DNA from 3 places in the Micromonospora sp. DT4 genome. Region 2 is predicted to be linked to each of the others. Evidence: predicted binding sites of a transcription regulator. Region 2 holds the regulator's gene; each other region holds the start of a gene.
The links. Region 2 encodes HrcA, which represses chaperone genes, less so after heat shock. Its sites were predicted from a motif close to GGTTNGCACNCTCNNNNNGAGNGTGCNAACC; they were not measured.
Positions count from the first base shown of each region.

Region 1: a site for HrcA is predicted at 6,157-6,187, ahead of groES (co-chaperone GroES). Genes of this name have one in related genera too.
Region 3: a site for HrcA is predicted at 5,777-5,807, ahead of groL (chaperonin GroEL). Genes of this name have one in related genera too.

Region 1 is NZ_JBNCKT010000037.1:20,680-32,675, forward strand. It holds gene ACLQ24_RS13440 (DUF5319 domain-containing protein) at 1-413, shown strand, start outside; gene ACLQ24_RS13445 (response regulator transcription factor) at 610-1,431, opposite strand; gene ACLQ24_RS13450 (WhiB family transcriptional regulator) at 1,688-2,071, shown strand; gene ACLQ24_RS13455 (molybdopterin-dependent oxidoreductase) at 2,259-3,863, opposite strand; gene groL (chaperonin GroEL) at 3,989-5,638, opposite strand; gene groES (co-chaperone GroES) at 5,709-6,023, opposite strand; gene ACLQ24_RS13470 (THUMP-like domain-containing protein) at 6,282-7,478, shown strand; gene ACLQ24_RS13475 (hypothetical protein) at 7,489-7,719, shown strand; gene ACLQ24_RS13480 (sugar ABC transporter substrate-binding protein) at 7,899-8,996, shown strand; gene ACLQ24_RS13485 (ATP-binding cassette domain-containing protein) at 9,112-9,930, shown strand; gene ACLQ24_RS13490 (sugar ABC transporter permease) at 9,927-11,189, shown strand; gene ACLQ24_RS13495 (ROK family protein) at 11,212-11,996, shown strand, end outside.
Region 2 is NZ_JBNCKT010000163.1:388-7,911, reverse strand. It holds gene ACLQ24_RS27285 (hypothetical protein) at 1-265, opposite strand, end outside; partial or broken gene ACLQ24_RS27280 (serine hydrolase domain-containing protein) at 462-1,115, opposite strand; gene ACLQ24_RS27275 (histidine triad nucleotide-binding protein) at 1,112-1,471, opposite strand; gene ACLQ24_RS27270 (16S rRNA (uracil(1498)-N(3))-methyltransferase) at 1,779-2,513, opposite strand; gene dnaJ (molecular chaperone DnaJ) at 2,515-3,663, opposite strand; gene hrcA (heat-inducible transcriptional repressor HrcA) at 3,737-4,759, opposite strand; gene ACLQ24_RS27255 (DUF4870 domain-containing protein) at 4,960-5,586, shown strand; gene hemW (radical SAM family heme chaperone HemW) at 5,623-6,846, opposite strand; gene ACLQ24_RS27245 (enoyl-CoA hydratase-related protein) at 6,866-7,524, shown strand, end outside.
Region 3 is NZ_JBNCKT010000015.1:1,522-13,517, reverse strand. It holds SAM riboswitch class I at 1-102, shown strand, start outside; gene thrC (threonine synthase) at 113-1,399, shown strand; gene ACLQ24_RS07420 (hypothetical protein) at 1,636-1,806, shown strand; gene paaN (phenylacetic acid degradation protein PaaN) at 1,857-3,530, shown strand; partial or broken gene ACLQ24_RS07410 (GNAT family N-acetyltransferase) at 3,727-3,819, shown strand; gene ACLQ24_RS07405 (cold-shock protein) at 4,148-4,351, shown strand; gene ACLQ24_RS07400 (hypothetical protein) at 4,470-5,729, shown strand; gene groL (chaperonin GroEL) at 6,002-7,624, shown strand; gene ACLQ24_RS07390 (hypothetical protein) at 7,683-7,928, opposite strand; gene ACLQ24_RS07385 (hypothetical protein) at 8,363-11,996, shown strand, end outside.

The DNA.
Region 1 (11,996 bases), on a different contig from region 2:
ACGAGGAGCCCATCGACCCGTTCAACGGCGACCCAGCCGACCCGACCGCGGGGCTGGACGATCCGGGCGACGACGCCACGCCGGATCCGCTGACCGACGTCGAGCGGCAGGACGTGCTGGAGGATCTCGCCGATCTGGAGATCTACCAGGCCCTGCTGGCGCCCATCGGCGTGCGCGGGCTGGTCATCGAATGCGAGGACTGCCGGGAACCGCACTACTTCGACTGGGACCTGCTCCGGGGCAACCTGCGGCACCTGCTCAACTCGGGGCGGCCGCGCGTGCACGAGCCGGCGTACGACCCGGACCCGGACCACTACGTGACCTGGGACTACGCCCGTGGATACGCCGACGGGGTGCACGACACCCTGACCGAGGGCACCGAGGACGAGCCGGGCACCGCCACCACCGAGTGAGGTCTCGCCCGCCCCGGCGCGCTCCCTTCCCGGGCCACGCCGAGGCCACCCTCCACCCTCGGCGGCACTTCCGGACCGCTCAGGATCGTGCTGGAACAAGGAGGTAGTGGCCTCACCGGACAGGCAGGCCACTACTTCCAGGTCACTTCCAGGTTGGTTCGAGCACGATCAAGGCGCGGCGGGTTGCGGCGCGGCGTCAGGAGACCAGCCCGGCTCGGAAACCGGCGGCGACGGCGTGGGCGCGGTCCCGCGCGCCGAGCTTGCGGAACAGCCGTCGCGCGTGTGTCTTGACGGTGTCCTCCGACACGAACAGCTCCCGACCGATCTCGGCATTGCTCTTGCCCTCGGCCATGCCGAGCAGCACCTGTAGTTCCCGTTCGGTGAGCCCGATCGACGCCCGGCCCCCACGGACGCCCCCCGGGCCGGGCCGGGCCGCGTCGGACGGCCCGGTGGCGGAGCCGTCGGTCGGGGACTCGACCTCGTCGTCGCCCCGCTGCACGGGCACCGACGCCACCCCGGCCGGTCCGTCGCCGGTCGCGGCGGTCCAGCCGGGCTCGGCGGAGCCGCGTACCGACGGCGCGGAGCGGCCCGAACCACCGACCGCCGCCGCGTCCCGGGCCGGGTCGGTGACCCGCTGCCGGGAGGCCCGGCCGGGCGCGGTCAGCAGGAGCAGGGCCTTGGCCACGGCACTGGTCAGGTCATGGTCGGCGTTCTGGATCAATCCCCGGGCGCCGGCGCTGATGGTGGCGGCCGCCGCCTCGGACTCCTCGGCGCCGAGCAGCAGGACCGCGGCCTGCGGCGCGCGGGCCAGCACCCGGCGGACGAAACCCGCGCTGTCCGGCCGGGTGAGGGCCGTGTCGGCGAGGACGACGTCGGCCGGCCGCTCGGCGAGTCGCAACATCACCTCAGGATCGGAGACGGCGGTACGAACGATCGCGGACAAGCCCAGCCGTGCGGCAGCAGAAGTGAGGTGCTGGGCCGCAAGCGGTGTCCGAACGCACACAAGAACGGTACGCACTGTGATGGTCTCCTCTCCGCACACGAGCAGACCATGACGGCGTCGGCTGGGGAGGAGGTTCCCGGCAATCATCTGAACTTTTCCGACAGATGGGGCAAAAGCCACAACTCGCCGGGCGTTTTCGATCACAGACGTGTGAGCCGGCGGTGACCTGGGTACCGGGGGGTCCAGGCCGGGAACGGTGCGCCTGCGCGGCCCGCCGCCCGGAAGCCGGCCACAAGCATTCTCGCGGTGCCGCGCGGGAGGAGGGGTGCTGATGTCGAACGTACGTAGACTGCCCGGACCCATCGTCGACCTCTGGGACTGGCAGCGGCTCGGTGCCTGCCGAGGCCGGGACAGCGCGCAGTTCTTCCACCCGGACGGGGAGCGTGGATCCTCGCGGCTGCGGCGGGAGTCCTCCGCCAAGGCGGTCTGCCGCGCCTGCCCGGTCCGCGCCGAGTGCGCCGCGCATGCCCTGTCCGTCCGCGAGCCATACGGCGTGTGGGGCGGCTTCAGCGAGTCGGAGCGACTGCGCCTGCTCGCTGTCGGCTGGGAGGACCTGGCGGACCGCCGGCAGATTCGCGTCGACGTGGCCCGCCTGGAGGCCCGCCTGGGCCGCCCGCACAAGTCGACGGTCCCGGCCCAGCGCAACGTGGCCTGACCCGACACACACCCCGACACCGCGAACCGCGCTCCCGCTGGGCGGGAGCGCGGTTCCCGCGTCCGCCATCCCGGGTTGACCCCGGTGATCATGAAGTTATCGCCACGACACGCCGCTGGCCGGGGCAACAACCTCATGATCACCGGGGGTGAGGGCCGGGGTGAGGGCCGGGGCGCGGGTTAGCGGGTTAGCGGACGTTTACCGGGACGGTGTGCCAGCCTGTCGCGCCGTCCGGGGCGACGCCCTGGGTGTGGTCGGTCTGTGTCTCGCCTGTCGCGTCCGTTGCCCGGACCTGGAGCCGGTGCTCGCCCGGCGTGGCATCCCAGCGCCAGGACCACTGGACCCAGGTGTCCACGGACACCGTCGGGGCCAGCTCGGCCTCCTGCCAGGGGCCGTCGTCGACGCGTACCTCGACCCGGCTGATCCCCCGGTGCTGCGCCCAGGCCACGCCGGCCACCGTCACCGGGCCGGCGGTCAGCCGGTTGCGCCGCCGTGGCGCGTCGATCCTCGACTGGGTCTTGATCGGCCCCTGGGCGGACCACCCGCGCGGCACCCAGTACGCGTCGAAGTCCGCGAAGCGTGTCAGCTCCAGCTCGGTCACCCACTTGCAGGCCGACACGTATCCGTAGAGACCGGGCACCACCATCCGCACCGGGAACCCGTGCTCGACCGGCAGCGGTTCGCCGTTCATGCCGATCGCCAGCAGCGCGTCCCGCCCGTCGCGGAGCGCCGCGGTGGGTGTGCCACAGGTCCAACCGTCGACCGACCGGCCGACGACCTGGTCGGCGTCCTCGTCCGGCTGGGCCTCGTCCAGCAGTTCCCGCAGCGGTACGCCGAGCCAGCGCGCATTGCCGATCAGGTCCCCACCGACCTCGTTGGAGACGCAGGCCAGCGTGACGTACCGCTCGACCAACGGCCGGGCCAGCAGGTCGGCGTAGCTGTAGGTGCGCTCGGTACCCACCCGGCCGTGGATGCGCAGCCGCCAGGTGTCCGGGTTCACCTGCGGCACGACCAGTGCCGTGTCGATCCGGTAGAACCCGGAACTCGGGGTGACGTACGGCGCGAGCTGGGCCAGTGACAGATCCGCGCCCGCCGGCACGGCCGGCGCGGGGGCGGCCGGCGCGGGCAGCCGGATCGCGTCCCGGGCCGCCGAGACGCCCCGCCGTCCGGACAGCCAGCGCCCGCCGAGACCGGCCACGGCCGCCGTCCCGAGCAGCACACCCGTGCCGGTCAGGAACCGTCGGCGCGACTCCGGATCGACGCCCTCGACGGGCGCGGCCGGTGTCACCGGCCGCTCGACAGGGCCGTCCGCAACGGCCGGGTGGGGGGTGCTGGGTGGGGTCCAGGGCCAGGGTTCCAGCTCGAACGGGCCGGCGATGAACAGCCAGAGCACCAGGGCGCCGAGCCCGCCGCCGATCAGTGACGGCAGCGCGTCGAAGACGTCCGCGCCGGAACGGGACAGCGCGGCGGCCACGCCGACGACGCCGAAGGCGGCGATACCGGCCATGCCCAGGGCCAGCCGGCGGACCGCCAACATTCCGAGCAGCGCGGCGAACGCGCCCAGCAGCAGGGCCGTTCCGGTCAGCAGGGCGACCTTGTCGGCGGTGCCGAAGACGTCGATGGCGAACTGCTTGAGCGGCTCGGGGACGGCGTCGACGACCACCCCGCCGACCGCGACCAGTGGCGCCGACCGGGGGCCGGTCAGCACCGCCACCGGCTCCGCGATGCCGATCGCGACGGTGGCGGCGGTGACTCCGGCCAGCGCGGCGTACCGCCGTGACGTGGTGCTCATCGGCCCAGTGTGCGCGATCATCAGGGCAGGTCGCCAACGACGTCAGTGGTTGGTAATGATCGCGCAGACGAACCGGGGCACACCGCCGTACGACGGTGTGCCCCGGGACGGGTGTCGCTACCGGGTCAGAAGCCCGGGCCGTGCTGGTGGCCGTGGCCGTGGCCGTGGCCGTGCCCACCACCGGCGGCGGCCGGCTCGGGCTGCTCCGGCTTCTCCACCACGAGGCTCTCCGTGGTGAGCAGCAGGCCGGCGATCGACGCGGCGTTGGTGACGGCGTTGCGGGTCACCTTGACCGGGTCGATGATGCCGGACTTGACCAGGTCGCCGTACTCGCCGGTGGCGGCGTCGAGGCCGTTGCCCCACTGCATACCGGCGACCTTCTGGGTCACGACGTAGCCGTCGTGGCCGGCGTTCTGCGCGATCCAGCGCAGCGGCTCGACCAGCGCCTTGCGCACGATCGAGACGCCGACCTTCTCCTCGCCGGTGAAGCCCAGATCGTCGTCGAGCACGGGGAGGATCTGCACCAGGGCGGCGCCGCCGCCGGGCACGGTGCCCTCCTCGACCGCGGCCTTGGTCGCCGCGATGGCGTCCTCGATGCGGTGCTTGCGCTCCTTCATCTCGACCTCGGTCGCCGCACCCACCTTGATCACGGCGATGCCGCCGGAGAGCTTGGCCAGCCGCTCGGCCAGCTTCTCCCGGTCCCAGTCGGAGTCGGAGGCCTCGATCTCCTTGCGGATCTGGGCCACCCGGTCGTCGACCTCGGTCTTCTGGCCGCCGCCGTCGACGATCGTGGTGTTCTCCTTGTCGACCACGACGCGCCGGGCGGTGCCGAGCACCTCCAGGCCGACCTGGTCGAGCTTGTAGCCCAGCTCCGGGGCGACCAGCTCGGCGCCCGTAGAGATCGCGATGTCCTGGAGCATGGCCTTGCGCCGGTCGCCGAAGCCCGGGGCCTTGACCGCGCAGACCTTGATGGTCTTGCGCAGCGAGTTGACCACCAGGGTGGAGAGCGCCTGCCCGTCCACGTCCTCGGCGATGATCAGCAGAGGCTTGCTGTTCTGCAGGACCTTCTCCAACAGCGGCAGCAGCTCCTCGATCGCCGAGATCTTCTGGGTGGTGACCAGGATGTACGCGTCCTCCAGGACGGACTCCTGACCCTCCAGGTCGGTGACGAAGTTCGGCGAGATGAAGCCCTTGTCGAACTGGAGACCCTCGGTCACGTCCAGCTCGGTGGTGAGCATCGAGCCCTCCTCGACGGTGATGACACCGTCGCGGCCGACCCGCTCCATCGCCTCGGCGATCAGCTCGCCGATGGTGGCGTCCTGCGCGGAGATCGTCGCCACGTTCGCGATCGACTCCTTGCCGGTGACCTCGACGGCCCGGCCGAGCAGCGCCTCGGAGACCTTGGCGGCCGCCGCGTCGATGCCCCGCTTGAGGCCGGCCGGGTTGGCCCCGGCGGTCACGTTGCGCAGGCCCTCACGGACCATCGCCTGCGCCAGCACGGTCGCGGTGGTGGTCCCGTCGCCGGCGACGTCGTTGGTCTTGGTCGCCACCTCCTTGACCAGCTGCGCGCCGAGGTTCTCGTAGGGGTTGGTGAGCTCGATCTCCTTGGCGATGGTCACGCCATCGTTGGTGATCGTCGGCGCACCGAATTTCTTGTCCAGGACGACGTTGCGCCCGCGCGGGCCGAGGGTGACCTTGACCGCGTCCGCGAGGGCGTTGACACCGTGCTCCAGCAGGTGTCGGGCGTCGTCCGAGAAGCTGAGGATCTTCGCCATGAATGTCCCTTCGAAGCGCCACTGCCCCGGCCCGGCGAGCCGGACCGGGGCAGCGACACTGATCGGTTGCTTACTTCTCGATGACCGCGAGGACGTCGCGGGCGGAGAGCACCAGGTACTCCTCGCCGGCGTACTTGACCTCGGTGCCGCCGTACTTCGAGTAGAGGACGGTGTCGCCGACCTGCACGTCAACCGGAACCCGGTTGCCGTTGTCGTCGACGCGCCCCGGACCGACAGCGAGGACGGTGCCCTCCTGCGGCTTCTCCTTGGCGGTGTCGGGGATCACGATGCCCGACGCCGTGGTGGTCTCAGCCTCGTTCGCCTGGACCACGATGCGGTCCTCGAGCGGCTTGATCGCAACCTTGGTCGCGGTAGTCACGGGCATACCCTCCTGGGGTACTGGTTTCGTTGCCGGCCAGCGGGGCTGACCAGCGTCAATCTGCCTCATGCCACCGGGCGGGGCCGTCGTCGCGGGTGCCGGTCCGCCTGGCGTGCGCGCCCGGGTCACGAGACCCGGGAGCTGGCACCCTCAGGGTGAGAGTGCTAATCGCAGGTTATTCCGTGGCTAGCACTCCGTCAAGGAGAGTGCCAGCGCGTCGCGCCCCGCCAGCGGTATTTTCACCTGGGCCGGGAGAATGAGCAGGTGGATCTCGATCAGCTTTCGGCACTGCGTACCCCCGAGGGGTCGGCCGCCCTCGCGGCGGCGGCCGAACTGGCCGGCGGCGACCCACTGACCGCGGCGTCGGCGCTGCGCGCGACCGGGGTGCCGCCCACGCTGGCGGCGGCGGCACTCACCCAGGCCGAGCTGCGCCACCGGGCGGTGGGCAAATTCGGCCCGGCCGCCGCCGGGATGTTCCTCACCCGCCCCGGCCTGGAACAGGCCACGCGCCGGGTGGTCGCCGACCGTCGCGCCGCCCGGCTGCACGCGGCCGGAGTGCGGACCCTGGCCGACCTCGGGTGCGGCCTCGGCGCCGACGCCCTGGCCGCAGCCCGCGCCGGAATCCGGGTGTACGGGGTGGAGGCCGACCCGGTGACCGCGGAAATGGCCGCTGCCAACGCCGCCGCTGCCGGGCTGGCCGACCTGTTCACGGTCGAGTGCGGCGACGCGACCGCGTTCGACGTGTCCCGGGTGGATGGCGTCTTCTGCGACCCGGCCCGACGCGCCACCGGCACCGGTCGACGGATTTTCGATCCGCGCGCCTACTCGCCGCCGTGGGACTTCGTGACGGGGCTGGCCGAGCGGGTGCCGCGCACGGTGGTGAAGGTCGCGCCGGGCCTGGAGCACGCGCTCATCCCGGCGGGAGCGGAGGCGGAGTGGGTCTCCGTGGACGGCGACCTGGTCGAGGCCGCGCTCTGGTGCGGCGAACTCGCCGAGGTGCCTCGCCGCGCCACCCTCTACCGCCAGCGGGGCGTCGAGAACGACCGCCGTCAGCTCACCGGGTCGGGCGCCGACGACGCACCGGTCGGGTCGCCGCGCCGCTACCTGTACGACCCGGACGCGGCGGTGGTCCGCGCGCACCTCGTCGCCGAGCTGGCCACCGAACTGGACGCCACCCTGGGCGATCCGAGCATCGCGTACCTCTACGCCGACCATCCGACGCGCACCCCGTACGCGCGCTGCCTCGAGATCACCGACGTGCTGCCGTTCTCGCTCAAGCGACTGCGGGCGTTGCTGCGCGAGCGCCGGGTGGGCCGGGTGGAGATCCTCAAACGAGGCTCGGCACTCACCCCGGAGCAGCTACGGCGGGATCTGCGGTTGGCCGGCGACCAGGCGGCGAGCCTGGTGCTCACCCGCGTCGCCGGAGCCCCGACCGTGCTGATCGGCCGACCGGTCGACTAGCGCCGTCGACGTGGCGGGACAGGGCACGCCGGCGACGGCGCTACTGGTCAAGCGTGGGATCGCGCATCGCACCCACCCGTACCGGGTCTCGCCGGACGCCCCGAACTACGGCGCCGACTCGGCGCTGGATCTGCCGACCAGCTACGTCTCGACGGGCCGGCGCGGCCTGCAACTCGAACTGGCGGCAGCGGACCTGGTGGCGTCGACCGAGGCCCGCACCGCGCCGCTGCAGAGCCACTGACGCATTTCGTTACATCGACCGCCCGGCGCGATGGCCGGGGAGTAACAGTCGCGTTGCTGAATTGTTATCGCCTCCAACAAACTTGGGACCTGCGCGGTCTTGTGGTGCTGGTGTGACGCGAAATACGTTGCCGGACACAACAAAACAACACCTCCCCCACCTCCGAAAGGACCCTGCACATGCGTAAGGGGATCCTCACCATCGCCGCCGTGGGCCTGCTCGCGACCGGCGGTTTGACCGCGTGCGGCGACGACGACTCCGGCTCCGACGCCGGCGGCTCCGCCAAGACCCCGAAGATCGGCGTGATCCTCCCGGACAGCAAATCCTCGGCCCGCTGGGAGACCGCGGACCGTCGGTTCCTGGAGGAGGCCTTCAAGGCCGCCGGCGTCAAGTACGACATCCAGAACGCCCAGAACGACAAGACCGCCTTCCAGACCATCGCCGACCAGATGATCACCAGCGGCGTCACCGCCCTGATGATCGTCAACCTGGACTCCGGCACCGGCAAGGCCGTGCTCGACAAGGCCAAGTCGCAGGGCGTCGCCACCATCGACTACGACCGGCTCACCCTGGGCGGCTCCGCCCAGTACTACGTCAGCTTCGACAACGAGACCGTCGGCAAGCTCCAGGGCGAGGGTCTGTCCAAGTGCCTGACTGAGAAGAACGCCAAGAACCCCGTCGTGGCGTACCTGAACGGCTCCCCCACCGACAACAACGCCACCCTGTTCAAGGCCGGCTACGACTCGGTGCTCAAGCCGAAGTTCGACTCCAAGGAATACACCAAGGGCCCCGAGGACTCGGTGCCGGCGTGGGACAACGCGCAGGCCGCGACGATCTTCGAGCAGCAGCTCACCAAGGCCAGCGGCAAGATCGACGGCGTGCTGGCCGCCAACGACGGCCTCGGCAACGCCGCCATCTCGATCCTCAAGAAGAACAAGCTCAACGGCAAGGTGCCGGTGACCGGCCAGGACGCCAGCACCGAGGGCCTGCAGAACATCCTCGCCGGTGACCAGTGCATGACCGTCTACAAGGCCGTCCGCGAAGAGGCGAAGGCCGCCTCCGACCTCGCCATCGCGCTCGCCAAGGGCGAGAAGAAGGACACCGGCCAGACGGTGAAGGACCCCGAGGGCAACCGCGACGTCCCCTCGGTGCTGCTCACCCCGAAGGCCATCTACAAGGACACCATCAAGGACGTCATCGCCGACGGCTACGTGACCAAGGAAGAGGTCTGCACCGCGGCGTACGCCAAGGCCTGCGCCGACGCCGGCATCAGCTGACCGACGCCGCAGTACCCGCCGGGACGACCACCGCCGCCCGGCACGGGAGCACCCCTCCCGTGCCGGGCGGCGCCCGCCGGACGGGCCCCGACCCTCCCTTAAGAAGGAGACCCCCGTGTCCGCGACCCCCCTGCTGGAGCTCCGCGGGATCGACAAGAGCTTCGGTCCCGTCCAGGTGCTCCGCGACGTCGCCCTGACCGTCCACCCGGGCGAAGTGACCGCGCTGGTCGGCGACAACGGCGCCGGCAAGTCGACCCTGGTGAAGTGCATCAGCGGCATCCACCCCACCGACGCCGGCGAGTTCCTGTTCAATGGCGAGCCGGTGCACATCGGCAGCCCCCGCGACGCCGCCGCGCTCGGCATCGAGGTCGTCTACCAGGACCTGGCGCTCTGCGACAACCTGGACATCGTGCAGAACATGTTCCTCGGCCGGGAGAAGCGCAGCGGCCTCGTCCTGGACGAGCCGACCATGGAACAGCTCGCCGCCGAGACACTGGCCGGGCTCTCCATCCGAACGGTCACCTCGCTGCGCCAGCACGTGTCCAGCCTCTCCGGCGGTCAGCGCCAGACCGTGGCCATCGCCAAGGCGGTGCTCTGGAACAGTAAACTGGTCATCCTGGACGAGCCGACCGCGGCGCTCGGCGTTGCGCAGACCGCCCAGGTGCTCGAACTCGTCCGCCGCCTCGCCGACAACGGCCTGGCCGTGGTGCTCATCTCGCACAACATGAACGACGTCTTCGCCGTCTCTGACCGGATCGCCGCGCTGTACCTCGGCCAGATGGTCGCCCAGGTGAAGACCACCGACATCACTCACGCCCAGGTGGTCGAGCTGATCACCGCCGGGCGCTCGGGCGGGCTCGGCCGCGCCACCGACCCGGGCGGCAACGGCGACGGCCCGCAACCGGCCGACTCGATTTCAGGAGGCGCCCGATGACCACCACCGCCGTGCGCAAGGACGGCCCGGCGGCCGTCACACCGCCGCCGACCGTCGGGAGGCACGCCCGCAACTACCTGAGTCGGGTACGCGGTGGCGACGTCGGCGCGCTGCCGGCCGTACTCGGCCTGATCGTGCTCTGCACCGTGTTCGCGGTCATGCGGCCGTCGTCGTTCCTGTCGGCCGGCAACTTCGCCAACCTCTTCACCCAGGGCGCCGCGGTCACGCTCATCGCGATGGGTCTGGTCTTCGTGCTGCTGCTCGGCGAGATCGACCTCTCCGCCGGCTTCGCCAGCGGCGTCTGCGCGGCGGTGCTGGCCAACGTGGTCACCGTGCTCGGCTACCCCTGGTGGGTCGCCGTGCTCGCGGCGATCGCCACCGGTCTGGTCATCGGCACCACCATCGGTCTGCTCGTCGCGAAGATCGGCATTCCGTCCTTCGTGGTCACCCTCGCCGGCTTCCTCGCCTTCCAGGGCATCGTGCTACTGCTCGTCAAGGATGGCACCAACGTCTCCGTCCGCGACAACGTGCTGGTCGCCATCGCCAACCGCAACCTCACCCCCGCCCTGGGCTGGACGTTCGCCATCCTCGCGGTCGTCGGCTACGCGGCGGTGCAACTGCTGCGGCACCGCAACCGGGTGGCCCGCGGCCTCATCACCGACCCGATCGCGGTGGTGGCGCTCCGGATCGCCGGGCTCGCCATCATCCTCGGCACGGCCGTGTACGTCCTCAACCTCGAGCGCAGCCGCAACGTCCTGATCAGCTCGCTCAAGGGCGTGCCGATCGTGGTGCCGATCATCGCGGTGCTGCTGGTCGTCTGGACCTTCGTGCTGCAACGCACCAGCTACGGCCGGCACATCTACGCCGTGGGCGGCAACCGGGAGGCGGCCCGCCGGGCCGGCATCGGCGTCGACCGCATCCAGATCTCGGTCTTCATGATCTGCTCGTCGATGGCAGCCGTCGGAGGCATCGTGGCGGCCAGCCGGGCCAACTCGGTCGACCCGAACACGGGGGGCAGTAACGTACTGCTCTACGCGGTCGGCGCGGCCGTCATCGGCGGCACGAGCCTCTTCGGCGGCAAGGGCCGCGTCCTCGACGCCGTGCTCGGCGGCGCGGTGGTCGCGGTCATCGAAAACGGGATGGGCCTGATGGGGTACAGCGCGGGAGTCAAGTACGTGGTCACCGGCGTCGTGCTGCTCCTCGCCGCCAGCGTCGACGCGCTCTCCCGCCGTCGCGCGGCAGCCACCGGCACCCGCTGACCGCGCGGAAGGTAGCACCAGCATGCGCCCGGCACCCAGCCAGGAGGAGGTCCGGAGGCAGAACCTCGGGGCCCTGCTGCGGCACGTGCACGTCCACGGGGCGACCACCCGGGCCGAGCTCACCACCGCGCTGGGACTGAACCGGAGCACCATCGGCGCGCTCACCGCCGACCTGGCCGGCGTCGGGCTGGTCAGCGAGGGAACGCCGAAGGAGACCGGCCGGGCCGGACGACCGTCCATTGTCGTCCGGCCCGAGTCGGCCCGGGTGTACGCGTACGCGTACTCCGTCGAGGTGGACCGGCTGCGCGCCGCCCGGGTCGGCCTGGGCGGCGCGGTGCTGGACCGCCGGGAGCTGGACCGGCCTCGCGGTCTGGTCGCCGCGGAGGCCGCGCCGCTGCTGGCCGGCGCGGTCAAGGAGATGCAGCAGGCGGTGCCCGGCGACGCGATCTGCGTCGGCACCGGCGTCGCCGTCTGCGGCATGGTCCGTCGGGAGGACGGCCTGGTCCGGCTCGGCCCCACCACCGGCTGGGTGGACGAGCCGATCGGCGCGGCGCTCGTCGCCGAGATGGGCCTCGACGTACCGGTCACGGTCGGCAACGTGGCGGACGTGGCGGCGTTCGCCGAGCACACCAGGGGCGTCGCGGCCGACTGTGACAACGTCATCTACCTGTACGGCGACGTCGGTGTCGGCGCGGGGATCATCGCCGGCGGGCGCCGGCTCACCGGACACGGCGGGTACGGCGGCGAGGTCGGCCACATGAAGGTGGTCCGCGACGGCAGGCCCTGCGAGTGTGGCGCCCGGGGTTG
Region 2 (7,524 bases):
CGGGCCAGTAGGCGCCGGAGGCCTCGTTGATGTCGTCCGCGGTAATAGTGGCGCTCAGCGCGTCGACCAGCTCGCGCAACTGCATCGGGTTGAGGCCGAGCTGAACGGCGTCGGGGCCGTTGGCGAGTTCCAGGCCGCCGCCGCCGGCGGGCACCGACCAGTCCAGGTACGGGTCGCCAACGCGATCGCCGAGGTACAGCGCGCTGCCACCGAAAATGGGGGCCGGTCGGCCGCCGGTGGCCCTTTGGTGCTCGGCGCTGGCCATCTCGCCGCAGCGACCTCTACAGCCCCGCCGAGCCCGAGGACGACCGAGACGAAGACGACAACCTCGAACCGCTCGCCCTCCCCGAGCGCCACGCCGTCCACTGACACCACCGCGATCAGTAGCGACCGGCCCCGCCAGCACGAAATGCTGCGCGGGGCCGAACCGCCTGTAGCACCCTCAACCAAGATCAGATATTTGGCGGGCTGGGACAGCTACCCAAGCGCGGGGCCTCGTCGGAGTACGCGTCGACCAGGTAGCCGGTGGCCGCCGAGGGCCGGGGGGCCACCGTCGTGTCGGTCAGCCCCAGCGGCGTCAGCACCCGCTCGGCGAGCACCTCCGCCCAACTTCCGCCGCGCAGCCGACCGACCAGCAGGCCGAGCACCGCGAGGCCCAGGTTGGAGTAGTGGAAACGCCGGCCGGTGGGCAACACCCGCTCGGCGCGGTCCAGCTCGGCCACCAACTGCTCGGCGTCCGGCGCGTGCAGGGTGTCCCAGACGTCGCCGAACGGCTCGCGTTGCAGGCCGCCGGTGTGCGACAGCAGCCGGCGTACGGTCAGCTCGCCGTGCGCCGGCAGGTCCAGGTGCCGACCCACGGGGTCGTCCAGATCCAGCAGTCCGTCGTCGCGGCACTGGAGGGTGAGCACCGACGTGAAGGTCTTGGTGACCGAGCCGATGCGGAACTGGGTGCCCGGCCCCAACGGGCTGTCGGTGCCGGTGCCCCCGACGGTGCGGCTCCACAGCGGGCGGTCGGCCCGGTGCAGCGCCGCCGACACCGCCGGGACACGGGCGTCGGCCTGCACCCGGCGGACCAGCCGGTCCAACCGGGCGTACGCGTCGGAGCCGCCCGTCACGTCAGGTCCCGGGCGAGCATCGGGCCGAGTGGCGCACCGCCGAGCAGGTGGGCGTGCGCGTGGAACACCTCCTGCCCGCCGTACGCCCCGGTGTTGAACATCAGCCGGAACCCGTCGCCGAGCAGCCCCTCGTCCTCGGCCACCGCGGCGGCCGTGGCCAGCACCGCGCCGGCCAGCGCCGGGTCACCCTCGGCGAGGGTGGCGACGTCGGCGTAGTGCTCCTTCGGGATGACCAGGACGTGCACCGGGGCCTTCGGGTCGATGTCGCGGAAGGCGAGCGTGGTGTCGGTCTCGCGGACCACGGTGGCCGGGATCTCCCCGGCGACGATGCGGCAGAACAGGCAGTCGGATCCCATCGGGGCAGTGTAAGGACGAAGGCACGGCTGAGGCAGGATGGCATCGCGATGGCCACCGTCGCGCCGGGCTTCGTGGCGACCGACATGGTCACCGAGTATCTGCGCGGTGCGGAGGGCCGCCACGCGGCCGGCGCCTCCCACCTGCTCGTCGCGTCCTTTGCTCTGCTTCAATCACGGCAACACCCGAATGCCGGAACTGTTGCCTCCGCTGAGGCAGAGCAGGAACTGTTGCCTCCGCTGAAGCAGAGCAAAGGACACCCACACGGTGGTCTGGGTCGGGCACGACCCGTCGCAGCGGGAGGTGGGGTTACCAGCGGCCGAGGCGGGTGGCGAGCACGCTGAGCGCGGCCACGCCGGCCGTGGAGGTGCGCAGCACGGCCGGCCCGAGTCGTACCGGCCGGCCGCCGGCCTCACGGAAGGCGGTCAGCTCGGCCGGGGCGATGCCACCCTCCGGGCCGACGACCAGGACGATCTCACCGGTGGAGGGCAGCTCGGCGGTGGTGAGCCGCTCGTCGGCCTCCTCGTGCAGGACGAACCCGGTGGCGGCGCCGGCGATCCGGCGGGCCACCGTGGCGGTGGACTCGTCCGGCGCACCGGCCACGACCGGCAACCAGGGCCGGCGGGCCTGCTTCGCGGCCTCGCGGGCGGTGGCTACCCACTTCTCCCGGGCGCGTACGCCCCGGTCGCCGCGCCACTGGGCCACCGAACGCGACGCCGCCCAGGGCACGATCTCGTCCACCCCGACCTCGGTCATCGCCTGCACAGCCAGCTCGCCCCGGTCACCCTTGGCGATGCCCTGCACGGTGACGATCCGGGGTACGGGCGCGTCCGCGTACCCCCGGGAGGTGACGGCGACCTCCAGGCTGCCCCGGCCGACGGCGGTGACCACGGCGGCGGCCGTGCCACCCCGGCCGTCGGCGAGCAGCAGCTCCTCGCCGACCCGCAGCCGCTGCACGGTGGCGGCGTGGTGCCCCTCGGGGCCGTCGAGCGTCAACGCGTCGCCGGTGGGCAGCGCGTCGACCAGGAACAGCGGCGCGGACACGTCAGGCGTGGCCGTTGAACGCGTCGCGCATCCGGGAGAAGAAGCCGCCCTGCTTGGTCAGCTCGGCGACCTCCTCACCACGGGTCTTGGCGAAGTCGCGCAGCATCTTCTCCTGGTCGGGGTCGAGCTTGATGGGCGTCCGGACGTCGAGGTGCACGTAGAGGTCACCCCGGCCGGTGCCGCGCAGGTGCGGTACGCCCCGGGCGCGCAGCCGCAGCGTGCTGGCCGGCTGGGTGCCGGCCTTGACGTCGACGGTCTCCTCGCTGTCCAGCGTCTTGATGGTGAGCCGGGTGCCCAGCGCTGCGGCCGTCATCGGCACGGTGACGCGGCAGTGCAGGTCGTCGCCCTTGCGGGAGTAGACGTCGTGCGGCCGCTCGTGGATCTCCACGTAGAGGTCGCCGGCGGTGCCGCCGCCCGGGCCGACCTCGCCCTGCTGGGCCAGCCGGATCCGCATGCCGTCCTCGACACCGGCCGGGATCTTGACGGTCAGCGAGCGGCGGGTGCGCACCCGGCCGTCGCCGGCACAGGTGGGGCAGGGGTGCGGGATGGTCGTGCCGTAGCCCTGGCAGACGGTGCACGGCCGGGCCGAGACCACCTGGCCGAGGAAGGTGCGCTGCACGGACTGCACCTCGCCCCGACCCCCGCACGCCTCGCAGGTCGCCAGGTGGGTGCCGGCCGCGGTGCCCGCGCCCGAGCAGGTGGTGCAGAGCACGGCCGTGTCGACGGTGATCGGGGCCTCGACGCCGAACGCCGTCTCGTGCAGGTCGAGTTCGAGGCGCAGGATCGCGTCAGCGCCCGGCCGGGTCCGTGGACGCGGCCCACGGCCGGCGCCACCCGCCGCGCCACCGAAGAAGGCGTCCATGATGTCCTGGAAACCGACGAACGGGCCGGCGCCGCCCGGACCACCCGGGCCGCCCGCGCCCCCGCCTCCCGGGGCGAGCGGGTCGCCACCCAGGTCGACGATCTGCCGCTTCCGGTCGTCCGAGAGGACCTCGTACGCGGCGTTGATGTCCTTGAACTTCTCCTGGGCCTCCGGGTCCGGATTGACGTCCGGGTGGAACTGGCGCGCCAGCTTGCGGTAGGCGCGCTTGATCTCGTCATCGGAGGCTTCCCGGCTGACACCGAGGATGCCGTAGTAATCCCTGGCCACTGCGTTCCGTGTCCTCATGTTCGTCTCGCGTTGCGCCGACCGGCGGCCGCAGCCGGCCGTCGGCCCTGACTGGTCAGTTCTGGGCCAGCAGCTCGCCCACGTAGCGTGCCACGGCGCGCACCATGGCGATATTGCCGGGGTAGTCCATTCGGGTGGGCCCCAGCACCCCCAGGCCGCCCACGATGGTCGCCCCCGGGCCGTACCCGGTGCTGACCACCGAGGCGGCGCGCAGGTTGTCGAACTCGTTCTCGTCGCCGATCAGCACACGGGTCGTGCTGGGCTCGGTCTCGCCGATGAGCTTGAGGAGCACGACCTCCTCCTCCAGCGCCTCCAGGATCGGCCGCAGCGAACCCTGGAAGTCGAGCAAACCACCCCGGGTCAGGTTGGCGGTGCCGGCCAGGGCGATGCGTTCCTCGTGCCGCTCGACAAGCGTCTCCAGCAGGACGGTGGAGAGCGTGGTCATGGCGGGGCGCAGCTGCACCGGCGCCTCCTCGACCAGCGCCTGGACCAGGGGAGGCGTGTCCGACATGCGCTCCCCGGCGAGCTTCTCGTTGACCAGGCGACGCAGGTCGGTGACGTCGTCGGCGGGCACCGGCCCCGGCAGCTCCACCAGCCGCTGCTCCACCCGGCCGGTGTCGGCGATCATGACGAGCATCAACCGGGTGGTGGAGATCGGCACCAGCTCCAGGTGTCGTACCGAGGAGCGGGCCAGGCTCGGGTACTGCACGACGGCTACCTGACGGGTCAGTTGGGCGAGCAGCCGTACGGTGCGGTGGACCACGTCGTCGAGGTCGACGGCGCCGACGAGGAAGCGCTCGATGGCCCGCCGCTCGGCCGGGCTGAGGGGCTTGACCCGGGACAGCCGGTCGACGAAGAGTCGGTAGCCACGGTCGGTGGGCACCCGGCCGGCGCTGGTGTGCGGCTGCCGGATGTAGCCCTCCTCCTCCAGCACGGCCATGTCGTTGCGGACCGTCGCCGGGGAAACCCCGAGCTGGTGCCGCTCGACCAGCGCCTTGCTGCCGACCGGCTCCTGGGTCGAGACGTAGTCCTCGACGATGGCGCGGAGCACGGCGAGCTTGCGGTCGTCCAGACCCATCCTCCGCACCTCCTGTCGCACGTCGGCCCGCCGGCCCATCCGGGCCGACCGGCCGTCCTGGCACTCGACTGTAACGAGTGCCAGTCTACGTCGGCGCCCCCGCCGACGCGATGATCAAGCTCCTCGCTGTCCGCGCCGCCGGACCGGCCCGACGGTGTCGCACTGGTGCGACATTGCCATCGGCACCTACCGTGACAACCATGACTGAACCACCTCGCCCTCCCGGCGCGGGAGACCCCGGCGGTTACCCGCCGGAGCCGACTCCCCCCGGCTCGCCCTACTCGGACGAGCCGCCCACCGCACCACTGTCCGGGGCGTCCGGCCCGGGCGGCTATCCCCCGGCCGGTGGCTATCCGCCGCCCACCGGTGACCAACCGCCGTCGGGCGGCTACCCTCCGCCGGGTGGCTACCCCCCACCGGGCGGTTACCCGACTGGCGGCTATCCGACCGGCGGCGCGTACGGCGGCCCCGGCGGCGGCTACGCCAACAACGAGGACAAGACCTGGGCGTTGGTCGCGCACTTCGGCGGCGCGGCCGGCATGATCATCAGTGGTGGCGTGCTCGGCTGGATCGCTCCGCTGGTGGCGCTGCTGGCCCGGGGCAACCAGTCCCCGACCGTCCGGGCGCACGCCGTGTCGGCGCTCAACTTCCAGCTCATCTGGTCGATCGTCGGCCTGGTCGGCTGGGTGCTGTCCTGCATCCTCATCGGCTTCATCGGGGTCGCGGCAGCCGTCATCCTCGGGGCCGTGTTCGGCATCATCGCCGGCATCAAGGCCAACGAGGGCAGCCAGTACCGCTACCCGCTCTCGGCCAACCTCGTCAAGTGATCCGGGCCGGCCGCTCCCCCGGCCGGTCCCGGCAGGTCAGGGCAGCAGGTCGCGCACGACCGCATCGGCGAGCAGGCGGCCGCGCAGGGTCAGCACCGCCTGACCGGCGGCGTACCTCCCGGCGTCCAGCAGGCCGTCGGCGAGGGCCTGCTCGGCGCCGGCCCGGCCGGCGGCGTCGAGCACTCCCAACGGCAGGCCGCTGGCGAGCCGCACCCGGAGCATCACGTCCTCCATGTGCGCCTCGTCGGCGGTGAGCACCTCGCGGGCCAGGCCGGGTGACGCCCCGGCGGCCAACCGCTGGGCGTACGTCGTGGGGTGCTTCACATTCCACCAACGCACCCCGCCGACGTGGCTGTGTGCGCCGGGGCCGAGGCCCCACCAGTCAGCGCCGGTCCAGTAGAGCAGGTTGTGCCGGCACCGGGCCGCCTCGGTGCGCGCCCAGTTCGACACCTCGTACCAGGACAGGCCGGCCGCGTCGAGGGCGGCCTCGGCGGCCAGGTAGCGGTCCGCCGCCACGTCGTCACTGGGGTACGGCAGTTCGCCGCGCTTCATCCGGGCGGCGAGCCGGGTGCCGTCCTCCACGATGAGGGCGTACGCGCTGACGTGGTCGACCCCGGCGGCGACGACCTGCTCCAGCGTGGCGGCGAAGTCCTCGGCCCGTTCCCCCGGGGTGCCGTAGATCAGGTCCAGGTTGACGTGGTCGAACCCGGCTTCGCGCGCCTCCTGGGCGGCGGCGGTGGCCCGGCCTGCGCTGTGCCTGCGGTCCAGGATCGCCAGCACTCCCGGCGACGCGGACTGCATGCCCAGCGAGATCCGGGTGTAGCCGGCCGCCCGCAGCCGCCGCAACGACTCCGGGGTGACCGACTCCGGGTTGGCCTCGGTGGTCACCTCGGCGTCGGCGGCGAGCCCCCAGGTGCGGTCGATGCCGTCGAGGATGCGGGCCAGGTCGTCGGCGGGCAGCAGGGTTGGCGTGCCACCGCCGACGAAGACCGTGTCGACGCGGGGCGGTGGGTTGTCGCCGAGCACCCGGGAGGCGAGCGCCAGTTCGGCCAGCACGGAGTCGGCGTACGACTCGCGGCTGACGCCCCCGCCCAGCTCGGCGGCCGTGTACGTGTTGAAGTCGCAGTAGCCGCAGCGGCTGGCGCAGAACGGCACGTGGACGTACACGCCGAAGCCGCGCGCGCCGACCGCCGCGGTGGCGGTGGCGGGCAGCGATCCGTCGACGGGGACGGTCTCACCATCTGGAAGGACGCCGGGCATGGCCACTAGTGTGCCCGGCATGACCTCTCCCGACGTCCTCGTGCGGGTCACCACGGCCCGTGGGGTGACCACCCTCACCCTGGACAGCCCGCACAACCGCAACGCGCTCTCCACCGCCCTGATGACCCAGTTGCTGGCCGGGCTCGCGGACGCGGTGGCCGACGACGCGGTCCGGGTGATCGTGCTCGATCACGCCGGCCCGGTCTTCTGCTCCGGCGCGGATCTGAAGGAGACCGCTGCGGCGTACGCCAGCGGGACGGTGCCCGCCGGCATGCTGGGCGACGTGCTCGCGGCGCTCTGGGAGTGCCCGAAGCCGGTGCTCGCGCGGGTCGCCGGGCCGGCGCGAGCCGGTGGTCTGGGCCTGATCGCCGCTGCCGACCTGGCGGTCTGCGCCGACGAGGCGACGTTCGCGTTCACCGAGGTACGGATCGGGGTGATCCCGGCGGTGATCTCGGCGACCGTGCTGCCCCGCCTGCACCCGCGTGCCGCCGCCGAGCTGTACCTGACCGGCGACACCTTCGACGGCCGACGGGCGGCCGAGATCGGCCTGGTCACGGCCGCCGTGCCGGCGGACGGGCTGGACGACGCGGTACGGCGCTACTGCGACTCGCTGGTGCGCGGGGCGCCCGGCGCGCTGGCCGGCGCGAAGGAGTTGCTGCGCCGGCCGGGCACCGCCGA
Region 3 (11,996 bases), on a different contig from region 2:
CGACGCCCCGGCAACCACCCCGCGCGCTCACTGCTGAGCGACCGGCGGGGCAGGTGCCAATTCCGTCCCCGCCGCACCGTGCGATGCGGGGAAAGATGAGAGGACTCTCGCCATGACGTCGACGCTCGCCGCCTCCGGCATCGACACCTCCGCCAGCCCCGCCCGCGCCCTCGTCTGCCGCGCCTGTTCGGCCCGCTACCCGCTCGCCGCCCAGCACGCCTGTTACGAGTGTTTCGGTCCGCTGGAGGTCGACTACGACACCGCGGCCCTGGCCGCGGTCACCCGCCAGCAGATCGAGGCCGGCCCGAACAACATCTGGCGGTACGCCGCGCTGCTGCCTGCCGGGCAGGACCCGGCCACCCGTGTCACCCTCGATCCGGGGCTGACCCCGCTGGTGGCGGCGCCGCACCTCGCCGCCGAGCTGGGCATCACCGCGCCGCTCTGGGTCAAGGACGACAGCGCCAACCCGACCCACTCGTTCAAGGACCGGGTCGTCTCGGTGGCGCTGACCGCCGCGAAGGCGCTGGGGTTCACCCGGTTCGCCTGCGCCTCCACCGGCAACCTGGCCAACTCGGTGGCCGCGCATGCGGCCCGCGCCGGCGTGCCCTCGATCGTCTTCATCCCCTGCGACCTGGAGCAGGGAAAAATCATCACCACCGCGGTGTACGGCGGCGAACTGGTCGCCATCGACGGCTCGTACGACGACGTCAACCGGCTCTGCGGTGAGCTGGTGGAGACCGACGAGTTCGAGGACACGGCGTTCGTCAACGTGAACGTCCGGCCGTACTACGCGGAGGGCTCCAAGACCCTCGGCTACGAGGTGGCCGAGCAGCTCGGTTGGCGGATTCCGGCCCAGGTGGTCATCCCGATGGCCAGCGGCGAACTGCTCACCAAGATTGACAAGGCGTTCTCCGAGCTGGTCGAGATCGGCCTGGTGGAGGCCCCGGCGGGCGGCTGGAAGGTCTTCGGGGCGCAGTCGGCCGGCTGCAACCCGATCGCGGCGGCCCTGCACGCCGACACCGATACGATCACCCCGGTCAAGCCCACCGGCATCGCCAAGTCGCTCAACATCGGCGACCCGGCCGCCGGCCTCTACGCCCTGGAGGCGGTGCGCCGCACCGGCGGTTGGATGGAGTACGCCGAGGACGACGAGATCCGCGCCGGCATCCGCGACCTGGCCCGTACCACCGGCGTCTTCGCCGAGACGGCGGGCGGCGTGACCGCGGCGGTGCTGCGCAAGCTGGTCGAGTCCGGTCGGCTCGACCCGACGGCGGAGACGGTCATCTTCAACACCGGCGAGGGTCTGAAGACCATTGACGCGGTGGCCGCCCAGGTCGGCCCGACCCACCAGATCAAGCCGTCCCTGCGTGCCGCCCGCGACGCGGGGCTCCTGGGCTGAATCCGCCCGGTGACTGGGTTTTCGCTGTGAGTGTGGAAAACCCGCCGCTCAGGACTTGACGGCAGGAACCGGACGGCGCAAGATGCTCCGTGCGGGAGGGCATTTCGCCGAAGACTTTTGAAGTTCTTGCGACCCAACGCCGGAGGCGTTGTGCGAATGTCCCTCCCGACCACGTCCGACAGGGCCAGCGAATAATCGCTGGCCCTGTCGCTTTTGCTCCTGCCAGGCTCACCCGCATGAGCATCACGATCGCGCCGTTCGACGGCACCGACCGGGCCGCGGTCGACGAGGCGTACCGGATCGGCGCGGCGGCCACCGAGGCCGACCTGCCCGACCTCCCGCCGTCCTGCCGGCAACGCTTCGACGCCCAATTCCACCCCCCGATGCCCGGCACCCGCTCCCTCTGACGGGTCTGCGCCCCTACTGTTCGCGGAGCTCCGTCATGCATGATGGCGGCATGACGGAGACCCCGCATCCCCTGTACGACAGGCACGCCGACACCCTCAACCGTGCGCTGGCCGCGATCACGGAGCGGGGCTACTGGTCCGCCTATCCCGAGTCCCCCAGCCCCCGCGTGTACGGCGAGACCGCCGCCGCCGACGGCAAGGCCGCCTTCGAGGCGTACCTCGGTGGTGATTTTCCGCTCGACCAGCCGGGCACCGGCGGGCGGATCGCCACCGAGACGAGCCCGTTCGGGGTCGACCTGGCGGTGCGTTACCCGCACGCCGGCACCGACGAGCTGGTCGCCGCCGCCTCCGCCGCGCTGCCGGCCTGGCGCGACGCCGGTCCGCAGGCCCGGGTGGGCGTCTGTCTGGAGATCCTCGACCGGCTGCACAAGCACATCTTCGAGCTGGCCAACGCGGTGCAGTTCACCAGCGGGCAGGCGTTCGTGATGGCCTTCCAGGCCGGCGGCGCGCACGCGCTGGACCGGGCGCTGGAGGCGCTGGCGTACGCGTACGCCGAGATGACCCGGCACCCGGGCACCGCCGGCTGGGAGAAGGCCGCCGGCAAGGGCGACCCGCTGCGGATGACCAAGACGTTCCACGTGGTGCCGCGTGGCGTGGCGCTGGTGATCGGGTGCAACACGTTCCCGACCTGGAACTCGTACCCCGGGCTGTTCGCCTCGCTGGTCACCGGCAACCCGGTGATCGTGAAGCCGCACCCGCGCGCGGTGCTGCCGCTGGCGATCACCGTGAAGTACGCGCGGGAGGTGCTGGCCGAGGCCGGCTTCGACCCGAACCTGGTCCTGCTGGCCGCCGAGGCGCCCGGCGAGAAGCTCGCCAGCGACCTGGCCCTGCACCGGGCCGTCAAGATCGTCGACTTCACCGGCTCCACCGAGTACGGCGACTGGTTGGAGACTCACGCCCGGCAGGCATCGGTCTACACCGAGAAGGCCGGCCTGAACACGGTGGTCATCGACTCGACCGACGACTTCGCCGGCATGTGCCGCAACCTCGGTTTCACGCTGACCCTCTACAGCGGTCAGATGTGCACCACCTCGCAGAACATCCTCATCCCGGCCGGGGGCATCGAGACCGATCAGGGGCACAAGAGCTTCGACGAGGTGGCCGGCGGGATCGCCGCGGCGGTCGGCAAGCTCACCGCCGACCCGGCCCGGGGCGTCGAGCTGACCGGCGCGATCGTCAACGAGGGGGTGCTGGAGCGACTGGCCGAGGTGACCAAGGTCGGCTCGCCCGTGCTGGAGTCGCGGACGGTGGCCCACCCGTCGTACGCCGACGCGGTGGTGCGTACCCCGACGATCGTGAAGCTGACCGCCGGCGACGCGGACACGTACGGCCGGGAGTGGTTCGGGCCGATCTCGTTCGCCATCGCGACCGACTCCACCGCGCACAGCCTGGAGCTGCTGCGCAAGACCGTCGGCGAGAAGGGCGCGCTGACCGCCGGGGTCTACTCGACCGACGAGGCGGTGCTGGACGCCACCGAGGCGGTCGCCGTCGAGGTCGGGGTACACCTGTCCTGCAACCTCACCGGCGGTGTCTTTGTGAACCAGTCGGCGGCCTTCTCCGACTTCCACGGCAGCGGCGCCAACGCGGCGGCCAACTCGACCCTGACGGACGGAGCGTACGTGGCGAACCGCTTTCGCATCGTGCAGTCCCGCCGCCCTGTCTGACTGGTTGTGGTTAGGGGTTTCCGGGGCAGCCCGCCCCGCTCCGGGCGGTCAGGCTTGATCCCCGCGCGGGGCGGGCTGCCCCGGAAACCCTCACGTGGACGCGGTTGTCGCTGACGTTGCGGCCTTAGGACATCACCGGGGTTCTGCCCTGGGACGGGCTCACTTGTTCAGCCCCGGATCGTTCGGACAACGAGTTGCCGCCCGGGTGGCGTACACGTCGACCGGTCCCCACAACGCGCAGTTCGTCGCGGACCCGGGCGGTCGGCTCGTCGGGCACGCCGGCGGAACGGTCGCTCGCCGTTGGCCTTCCTGGAGACGTTGGCGGACGCCGCGGCCCGACCGGCCTACCACAGGGGCGGATGCGCACCGCGATACACGGCGGCCAGATCGCCTACATCCGGCCAAAGGCAACCATCGTCATGAATCAGTCAGCGCGGTCGAGGCGCCCTGGTCCATGCCCGATTTGTGGTCGTGCGCGACCGTCACTCCTCGTGTAGCGTGCGATTTCGATCACCTCTTTCAGCGGTCGTCGTCGATCGCCGGAGCGGTGGTCCGAGGGCGTCCGGCCGTGCCGGCGTCCGGGCAGGCAACGCCGCGCAGAGTGAGGGAAGTGCACCGTGGCACAGGGTTCCGTGAAGTGGTTCAACGCCGAGAAGGGCTACGGCTTCATCGCCGTGGACGGCGGTCAGGACGTGTTCGTCCACTTCTCCGCGATCGAGATGGACGGCTACAAGGCGCTCGACGACGGCCAGCGGGTGGAGTTCGAGATCGCCCAGGGCCAGAAGGGTCCGCAGGCGGAGCACGTCCGCGTCATCGGCTGACCGATTCCCCGATCTGCTCGCCGGCGGTTCCCCCCGATCGGCTGGCGAGTCGGGGCTGCGGCGCGGACGCCCGCCCGGGAAGATCGTGAACCGTTCCAGCCGATGCTGAGGAGGGTTCATGACCGACCAGACGCCGCCACCCGCCACGCCCTCCGGGCCGGGTGAGCCGGGCCCGTCCGACCCCACCCCACCCGCCGAAGGCTCCGGCACGCCGGCCGAGTCCGGTGCGGCCCCGGGCATGCCGCCTTCGTCCGGCGCGGCCCCGGGCGTGCCGGCCGAGTCCGGCGTCGCGATGCCTCCCGTCGGCGTACCGCCGCAGGGCTGGAACCCCGCGCCGGGAGCCTGGAGTCCGCCCGTCGGTCCGCCGCCGGGCTGGGACCCCGCGCAGGGAGCCTGGGGTCAGCACGCCCCGCCGCCGCAGGGCTGGACCTCGCCTCCGGTCGGCGGCTACCCGCCGGGGGCTGGTCCCTACGGCGGACAGCCGTGGTACCCGGGGGCGCCGGTCGGCTGGTACCCGCCGGGTTACGGCCTCGACCCGAACGACCCCCTGGTCACTCCGCCCGGTGCCGGCATCGGTGCCTGGTTCGAGCGGTTCTGGGGCGCGCTTCGCCGGGGCTGGCGGCAGTTGGTGCCGATCATGCTGCTCACGCAGGTGTTGCCGGCGGCGGTGCTCTCGGTCATCTCGTTCGGTGTGGACCCGTCGCCCGGCTGGGAGGCGCAGGCCGAGACGAACCCGTCGGCCGGGTTCCCGGACAACTTCGCCACCGGCCTCTTGACCCTCGTCGTCGTGCTGGTCGGCGGCAGCCTGGTGATCGGCCTGGTGCAGGCGCTGGGCTGGGCCGCGGGCAGTTGGGTGATCACCCAGCAGGCGGCCGGCCGGCCCGCCCGCCTCGACGCGGCGCTGCGGTACGGGCTGCGCCGGGCGCTCGGCGCGTGGGGCTGGACTCTGCTGGTCAGCCTGCTCATCGGCGTCGGAATCTGCTTCTGCGTCCTGCCGGGCATCTACCTGGCGTTCGCGTTGAGCATGGCCGGACCGGTCTACCTGTTCGAGCGGGACAACCCGATCGGCCGGTCGTTCCGGATGTTCCACGACCGGCTCGGGATGCTGCTCGGGCGGGTGGCGCTGGTGGGTGTGGCGGTGATCATCGGAACCCTGGTTCCCAGCTTCCTGGAATCGGCCGGCACCACCGCGCTCGGCACGGATCCGTTCGCGTCCCCGGGCACCGCCGTCGGGGTGGTGGCGGTCATCGGCCTCGCGGCGGTGTTGGCCCTGCCGGCGCACCTCGTCCAGTTGGTCGGTCTGCTGATCACGTACGCGGAGCAACGCGCTCACGAAGGGCCCGTGAACGGGGCCACACTGGCCGCGGAACTCGGCTGACCGGGCTCATCGTGCTTGCACTCGGCAGGTGAGAGTGCTAAACAAGTCATTGGCACTCGCATACCGTGAGTGCCAATGGTCGGGACGGTGGGGCCTGGTTGTGCCGGTGTGGAGACGCCGGGGCAGCACATGGCCGGTCGTCGCGGGCTATCCGGCCCGGCCGAAGGACGTCGTCGTCGCCAGGTGGCGACGTCCCAAGGTGCGTACACCAGGCGGCCCATCCGGGGCACACATCTCGGGTGGCCCGTGAGTGTCCAGGAGGACAACGCCGTATGGCCAAGATGATCGCGTTCGACGAAGAGGCTCGCCGTGGCCTCGAGCGGGGCATGAACCAGCTCGCTGACGCCGTAAAGGTGACCCTCGGCCCCAAGGGCCGCAACGTCGTGCTCGAGAAGAAGTGGGGTGCCCCCACCATCACCAACGATGGTGTGAGCATCGCCAAGGAAATCGAGCTCGAGGACCCGTACGAGAAGATCGGCGCCGAGCTGGTCAAGGAGGTCGCGAAGAAGACCGACGACGTCGCCGGTGACGGCACGACGACGGCGACCGTCCTGGCCCAGGCCCTGGTTCGCGAGGGCCTGCGCAACGTGGCGGCCGGCGCCAACCCGATGGCCCTGAAGCGGGGCATCGAGGCTGCGGTCGCGAGCGTCTCGGAGGAGCTGTCCAAGCTCGCCAAGGACGTCGAGACCAAGGAGCAGATCGCCTCCACCGCCTCCATCTCCGCTGGTGACACCAGCGTCGGCGAGATCATCGCCGAGGCGATGGACAAGGTCGGCAAGGAAGGCGTCATCACCGTCGAGGAGAGCAACACCTTCGGGCTGGAGCTGGAGCTCACCGAGGGTATGCGCTTCGACAAGGGCTACATCTCGGCCTACTTCATGACCGACCCGGAGCGCATGGAGGCCGTCTTCGACGACCCCTACCTCCTGATCGTCAACAGCAAGATCTCGTCGGTGAAGGACCTGCTTCCGATCCTGGAGAAGGTCATGCAGGGCGGCAAGCCGCTGCTGATCATCGCCGAGGACATCGAGGGCGAGGCCCTGGCCACCCTGGTCGTCAACAAGGTCCGGGGCACCTTCAAGTCGGTCGCCGTCAAGGCGCCGGGCTTCGGTGACCGCCGCAAGGCCATGCTCGCCGACATCGCCATCCTCACCGGTGGTCAGGTCATCAGCGAGGAGGTCGGCCTCAAGCTCGACGCCGTCGGCGTCGACATGCTGGGCCGCGCCCGCAAGGTCGTGGTGACCAAGGACGAGACCACCATCGTCGACGGTGCCGGTGACGCCGAGCAGATCCAGGGCCGGGTCAACCAGATCCGGGCCGAGATCGACAAGAGCGACTCCGACTACGACCGCGAGAAGCTGCAGGAGCGGCTGGCCAAGCTGGCCGGTGGCGTTGCGGTGATCAAGGTCGGCGCGGCCACCGAGGTCGAGCTCAAGGAGCGCAAGCACCGCATCGAGGACGCCGTTCGCAACGCGAAGGCGGCCGTCGAGGAGGGCATCGTCCCGGGTGGTGGCGTCGCGCTGGTGCAGGCCGGCAAGACCGCCTTCGACAAGCTGGACCTGGTCGGCGACGAGGCGACCGGTGCCAACATCGTCAAGGTGGCGCTGGACGCCCCGCTGCGGCAGATCGCCGTCAACGCCGGCCTCGAGGGCGGCGTCGTGGTGGAGAAGGTCCGTAACCTCGAAGCGGGTCACGGCCTCAACGCCGCCAACGGCGAGTACGTCGACCTGCTGGCCGCGGGCATCATCGACCCGGCCAAGGTGACCCGTTCGGCGCTGCAGAACGCGTCGTCGATCGCCGCGCTGTTCCTCACCACCGAGGCCGTCGTCGCGGACAAGCCGGAGAAGACCCCGGCTGCCCCGGCTGGCCCGGGTGGCGGGGACATGGACTTCTGAGTCCAGTTCCGACACACCGAACGGGGCGGGCCGCTGACGCGGTCCGCCCCGTTCGTCGTCAGGTGGGCAGTGGACGCTGGTTGCGGCGCTTCTGCGCCCGGTCGTACGGCGGCAGCAGTTGGATCGGCGCGTCCACCATCTCCTGCGGCTCCTCGGTCGCCGGCTGACCGTCGGTGGTCATCTCGGCCAGTTGCTCGGCGTCGCCGTAGTCCAGTCGGTCGAACGGCAGTTGGCCGGGCAGCTCGCCGACCGGTTTCCAGGTGATCGGCGGGCCGTCCTCGGTCTGGTCGTCATCCGTGGTCATGGCTGCCTCCTCTACCAAAACGGTAGGGGGCGTCGATGCCCGACGCGGGGCAAACGGACTCGTGTAACATTTGTGATTTATGTCTTCGCCGTCCCATGGGTCGCAGATGGTGGATTGGTGCACGGCGGTGAGCGCGGGCCATCAGCGCCGTCCGCCGTACCCGTAAGTACCCGCGACCAGATCTACGTGCCCGCCATGTTCTGTGCTTCGCCTATCGCATAGTGTGACGAACAGAATCCGGATCGGAGCCAGCATCATGCCCAAGCGGGCATTCCCTCATCAGTGACCCCCTGATCGCATGAGGGCTGCCCGTGAGGGAGTTTTCGCTGGATATGTGGGTGGGAAGTGGTGGAGTGGCGGACTTCAGGGGTCTGGATTGTCCTGAGTTGCTGTTGACGTGGGTACCTTCCGGTATGCATTGGGGGCAGGGCCCGGTGCTGCCTGAGGTGCTTTCGGCGCCACCGGTTGCGGGTCTGCATCTGGTGCACCTGGATGCCGGGCCGATCGGGTCCCCGGTGGTGGATGTGTTGTTGGCGCAGCCGGTGGATGTGGCGGCGCGGGCGATAATTGTCCCGCCGATGTCGGTTGGTGCCGGGCTGGCTGTGGTGGGGGCGCTCGCTCGGGCTGACACGGTGCGCTTGCCAGTGCGGCTGCCCGGTCAGGCTCTGGCTGGTGAGGATCTGGCCAGTTTGGACCCGGAGCGGGTGGTGCCCCTGGGTGTCCAGGGGCGCTCCGCCGACTTGGCCAACGCGGATTACGTGCTGGTCCTGCCGGAGCGCCATCTGATCGCTGAATATCCCGCCAGCCCCATCGGCCTCGGCGTGACGCAGACGGCGGCGGGCACGGAGATGCCGTGGGCGGTGCGGTGGATCGGTAAACGGGCCGAGGTGGGCCTGCCGCAGCCGACCGTCAACGCGCGCTTCGGTCACCTCAGCGGCGTTGTTGGGCTCGCGACGCCGGTTGGCGCGATCCTGCCTGTCGACGGGGGAGTCATCGGGTTGTGGCGTGAACTGGCCGGCTTGACGCCCGGCCAAGCCATGCTGGTACAGGTTCGCAGCGGCGAGGAAGGGTCCACCGCGAGCTTGGTGGCGATCCGGTCATCGGACGGGATCGCCTTGCTTCATGACACCTCGTCGGGTGTGCGAGCCGCGACCCTGCCCCGGCATCCGACCGCACTCGGCATCGCTCCGGCGATCGTGCCGTTGGAGGCGATGGCCAATACGGGCGTCGCGATAAGTGTTGTCCACCGACGTGCTGTGAGTGTGTTGGCTGAGAACGGATCGACCAGGGAGATTGCCCTCGGGACTCCTCCGACCCAAGCGGCGATCATGGACCGGTTGTCCCAGGTCAATCCATGGTGGTCGCTCGGTAAAATCTTCAGGTCCAACTGCGTGTTAGCTGCGCAAGGCGTCGAGATGATGTTGGCGGAGCGGGGTGCCCTTCGGGTGCAGGTGCCGCCGTCGGAGCCAATGCGGCTGACCGATCTGGTGAACTTCGCGAACGACGCCGGGCGTGGTGTCGCGATACCCGAAGGTGGTTTCGGTTTTGTTCACACGACTGTTGGTGCGGTGCGGCGGGCGTTGGACACGGCCGCTGTGTGGGACGAGCGGGGATTCGTGGCAGTGCCAGGCCCGTCTGGTTCGCCGCGTCATGTCGTAAACGCGGTGCGGCTGGAACATGGGCCGGCGCTGCTCGACGGGCAAGTCGGTCACGCCGTCACGATCGAGGATGACACGCCGGTGTGGTTCCTGCCGCTGACCGAAGGCATCAGAGTCGATGGTCCAGCCGTCGCGGCGGCGGATCTGGGGGCCGAGCAGGCGGGAGCGGCAGGAATTGAGGTCGAGACAGAGACGGCTCTCGAGCCGCCAGCGGGCCTGACAGAAGATCAAATCTGGGGGCTCGGTGTCTTGGCTGAAAGCCCGAACGCGAAGATCGTCATTGACAGACGCGAGGGAGATTGGATCTTCGAGGCCGTCACATTTCCGGCGAGGATGTCGCAGCGGGAGGCGATCGGTCGCGTTTCGGTGGACGCCGCCATCGCCGACGTGCGGCAGGCGATCGATGCTCTCGCCGGTGGTGCGGGCAAGTCTCTCGAGGAGGCGTTGCGAAGCACAGCCTTCACGGTGACCGCAGCCGGGGAAGGCGTGACAGTCCTCGATACTGATCAATTTCCGGATTCGGGATTCTTCTACACGCAATACACCGTGGGTGTGCCGCTGGTGCAGCTTTTCTGGCTCATGTTGGAGGAAACTTCCAGGTTTCCCACGGAAGAACTCACTGAAAGCGAGGTGCGTAGTCAGCTCCACCACACTTCGGCACTCGGTTTCGCCGCAACGGTCGTCCGTGAATATGACGGCATCGAACGCGACCTCTCGAAATACGAGACATTAGAGGAGCTCGCGTATGGCTCGGACATGAACAGCACTTCGCTGGCCGGTTTCATTGCACTGGCGTACACGCAAGTGGCCGCTGCGATCTCCGGCGAAGCATTTGAGAATCTGCCGAAGAACAACACGATGATCGCTAGCCGCACTGCGCTAGCCGCCGTCCGGCGGGGCCTTCCTGGCGACACCCGTCTTTGGGTAGAGTCACGCGCGGACGATCTTGCTTATCGAATTGTGGCGGATTACGTTTCCAGAATGGTTGACGGCACGGCGGGCCAGGTCGGCGGCTCTCCGGCTAGGGTCCGATGGTTCCTCGACTCGTCTCTCGAAATGACCGATGGCTCTGGGACATACCGGCTCCGCGAGTACCTCGCGAGCATCTTCGCGGTGGGGGCCCCGCTGCTCGACCAGAACCAGGTCCTCGAGGTCCGCACCCACATGCTCACGCTCGATGACGGGCACGGACAGTTGGAAGCTATGCCGCTCGTCGTCCTGGAGCTGCGCCACCATCACCCGTTCTATCCCACTCTCGACGAGGTCGAAGCCGAGTTCCGAACCCTCGCCGGTCGCCTCGGTGAGCGAATGGATCAGTTGCTGGATCGGATCGAGTCCCGCGCCGGCGGCGCCCCCACAAAGGGGCGGTATCGCGGCGTGGAGCCGGTGGTGGTGCCTGTGCTGGCGATTACGGATGCAGCCGATTTGTCGAAAGTGCTCGATTCGGTAACCGGGCCGGTGGGTACGGTGTCCGTATCTGATCCCTTGATCGATCCTGCCTCGTGCGTGATGTTGCTGAGCGAGGCGATGGGGCATCTGTTTCCGCAGCGGTGGTTGCGTGACGTGAAAGGTGGTGAACTGGCGGGGCTGAGACACGTTTTGCCGCAGGCGGTGCGTACGGTTGACGACTCGGTGTTGGATCGACGGCAGAGAAGCCGTCTGGTCGGCGGCGCTGATCTTGTCTCTTTCACGTCGTGGAAGCAGTTGGAGGCACGGCTTGAGCAGGCCGGCACCGGTGCGGGGTCGAGTACGGCGTTGATTCTGGTCCAGCGCAGCTCCCATGTTGGACACGCGATTGGGGCGCACCGGTTCGCGAATGGTGATGTTGTCTACTTCGACTTGCAGCGTGAGCGTGGCAAGCGGGTGCTGGCAGGTCGGCCGGCGCTGAGCCCGACGCGGGCGTCGGCTGTCATCCTGAACGAAAGCGGTCGTGAGGTCCCGGTGGCGCGGGAGGGGGTGCCGTCGCTGATCGAGGCTTTGATCGATCCGGCCGCCGACCACCGCTTCGGAGCGGTGGGGTTCGAGGCCGAGACACGGGCGAAGTTGAACGTCACCGATCCTGGAATCTATGTGCTTGCCTGGTCGAAGCATCTGAGCGTCCACCTCGATCATGACGCGGACGGCAACTCGATTATCGAGCTCGTCACTAAGCCTTTCAACTTGCTGAACGGAGAGGACGGTCACTCCGATCGCAGCGCTGTGGTCAACGCTTTCGCGAACGAGTTCGAGCGGCTGACAAGAATTGAGCCGGGTGTCACCATCGCGGAGCATTTCAGCGAAGAGCGCGGCTTTGCCACCGAAGGAGCTGCCGACTTCCGTGTCGTTTCGCCGCACCGACCGGATGAAACATATGTTCAGTTTACGACTGGAGTCCCCTTGGCGGGGATCTATGGCCTCATGGAGTTTGCCG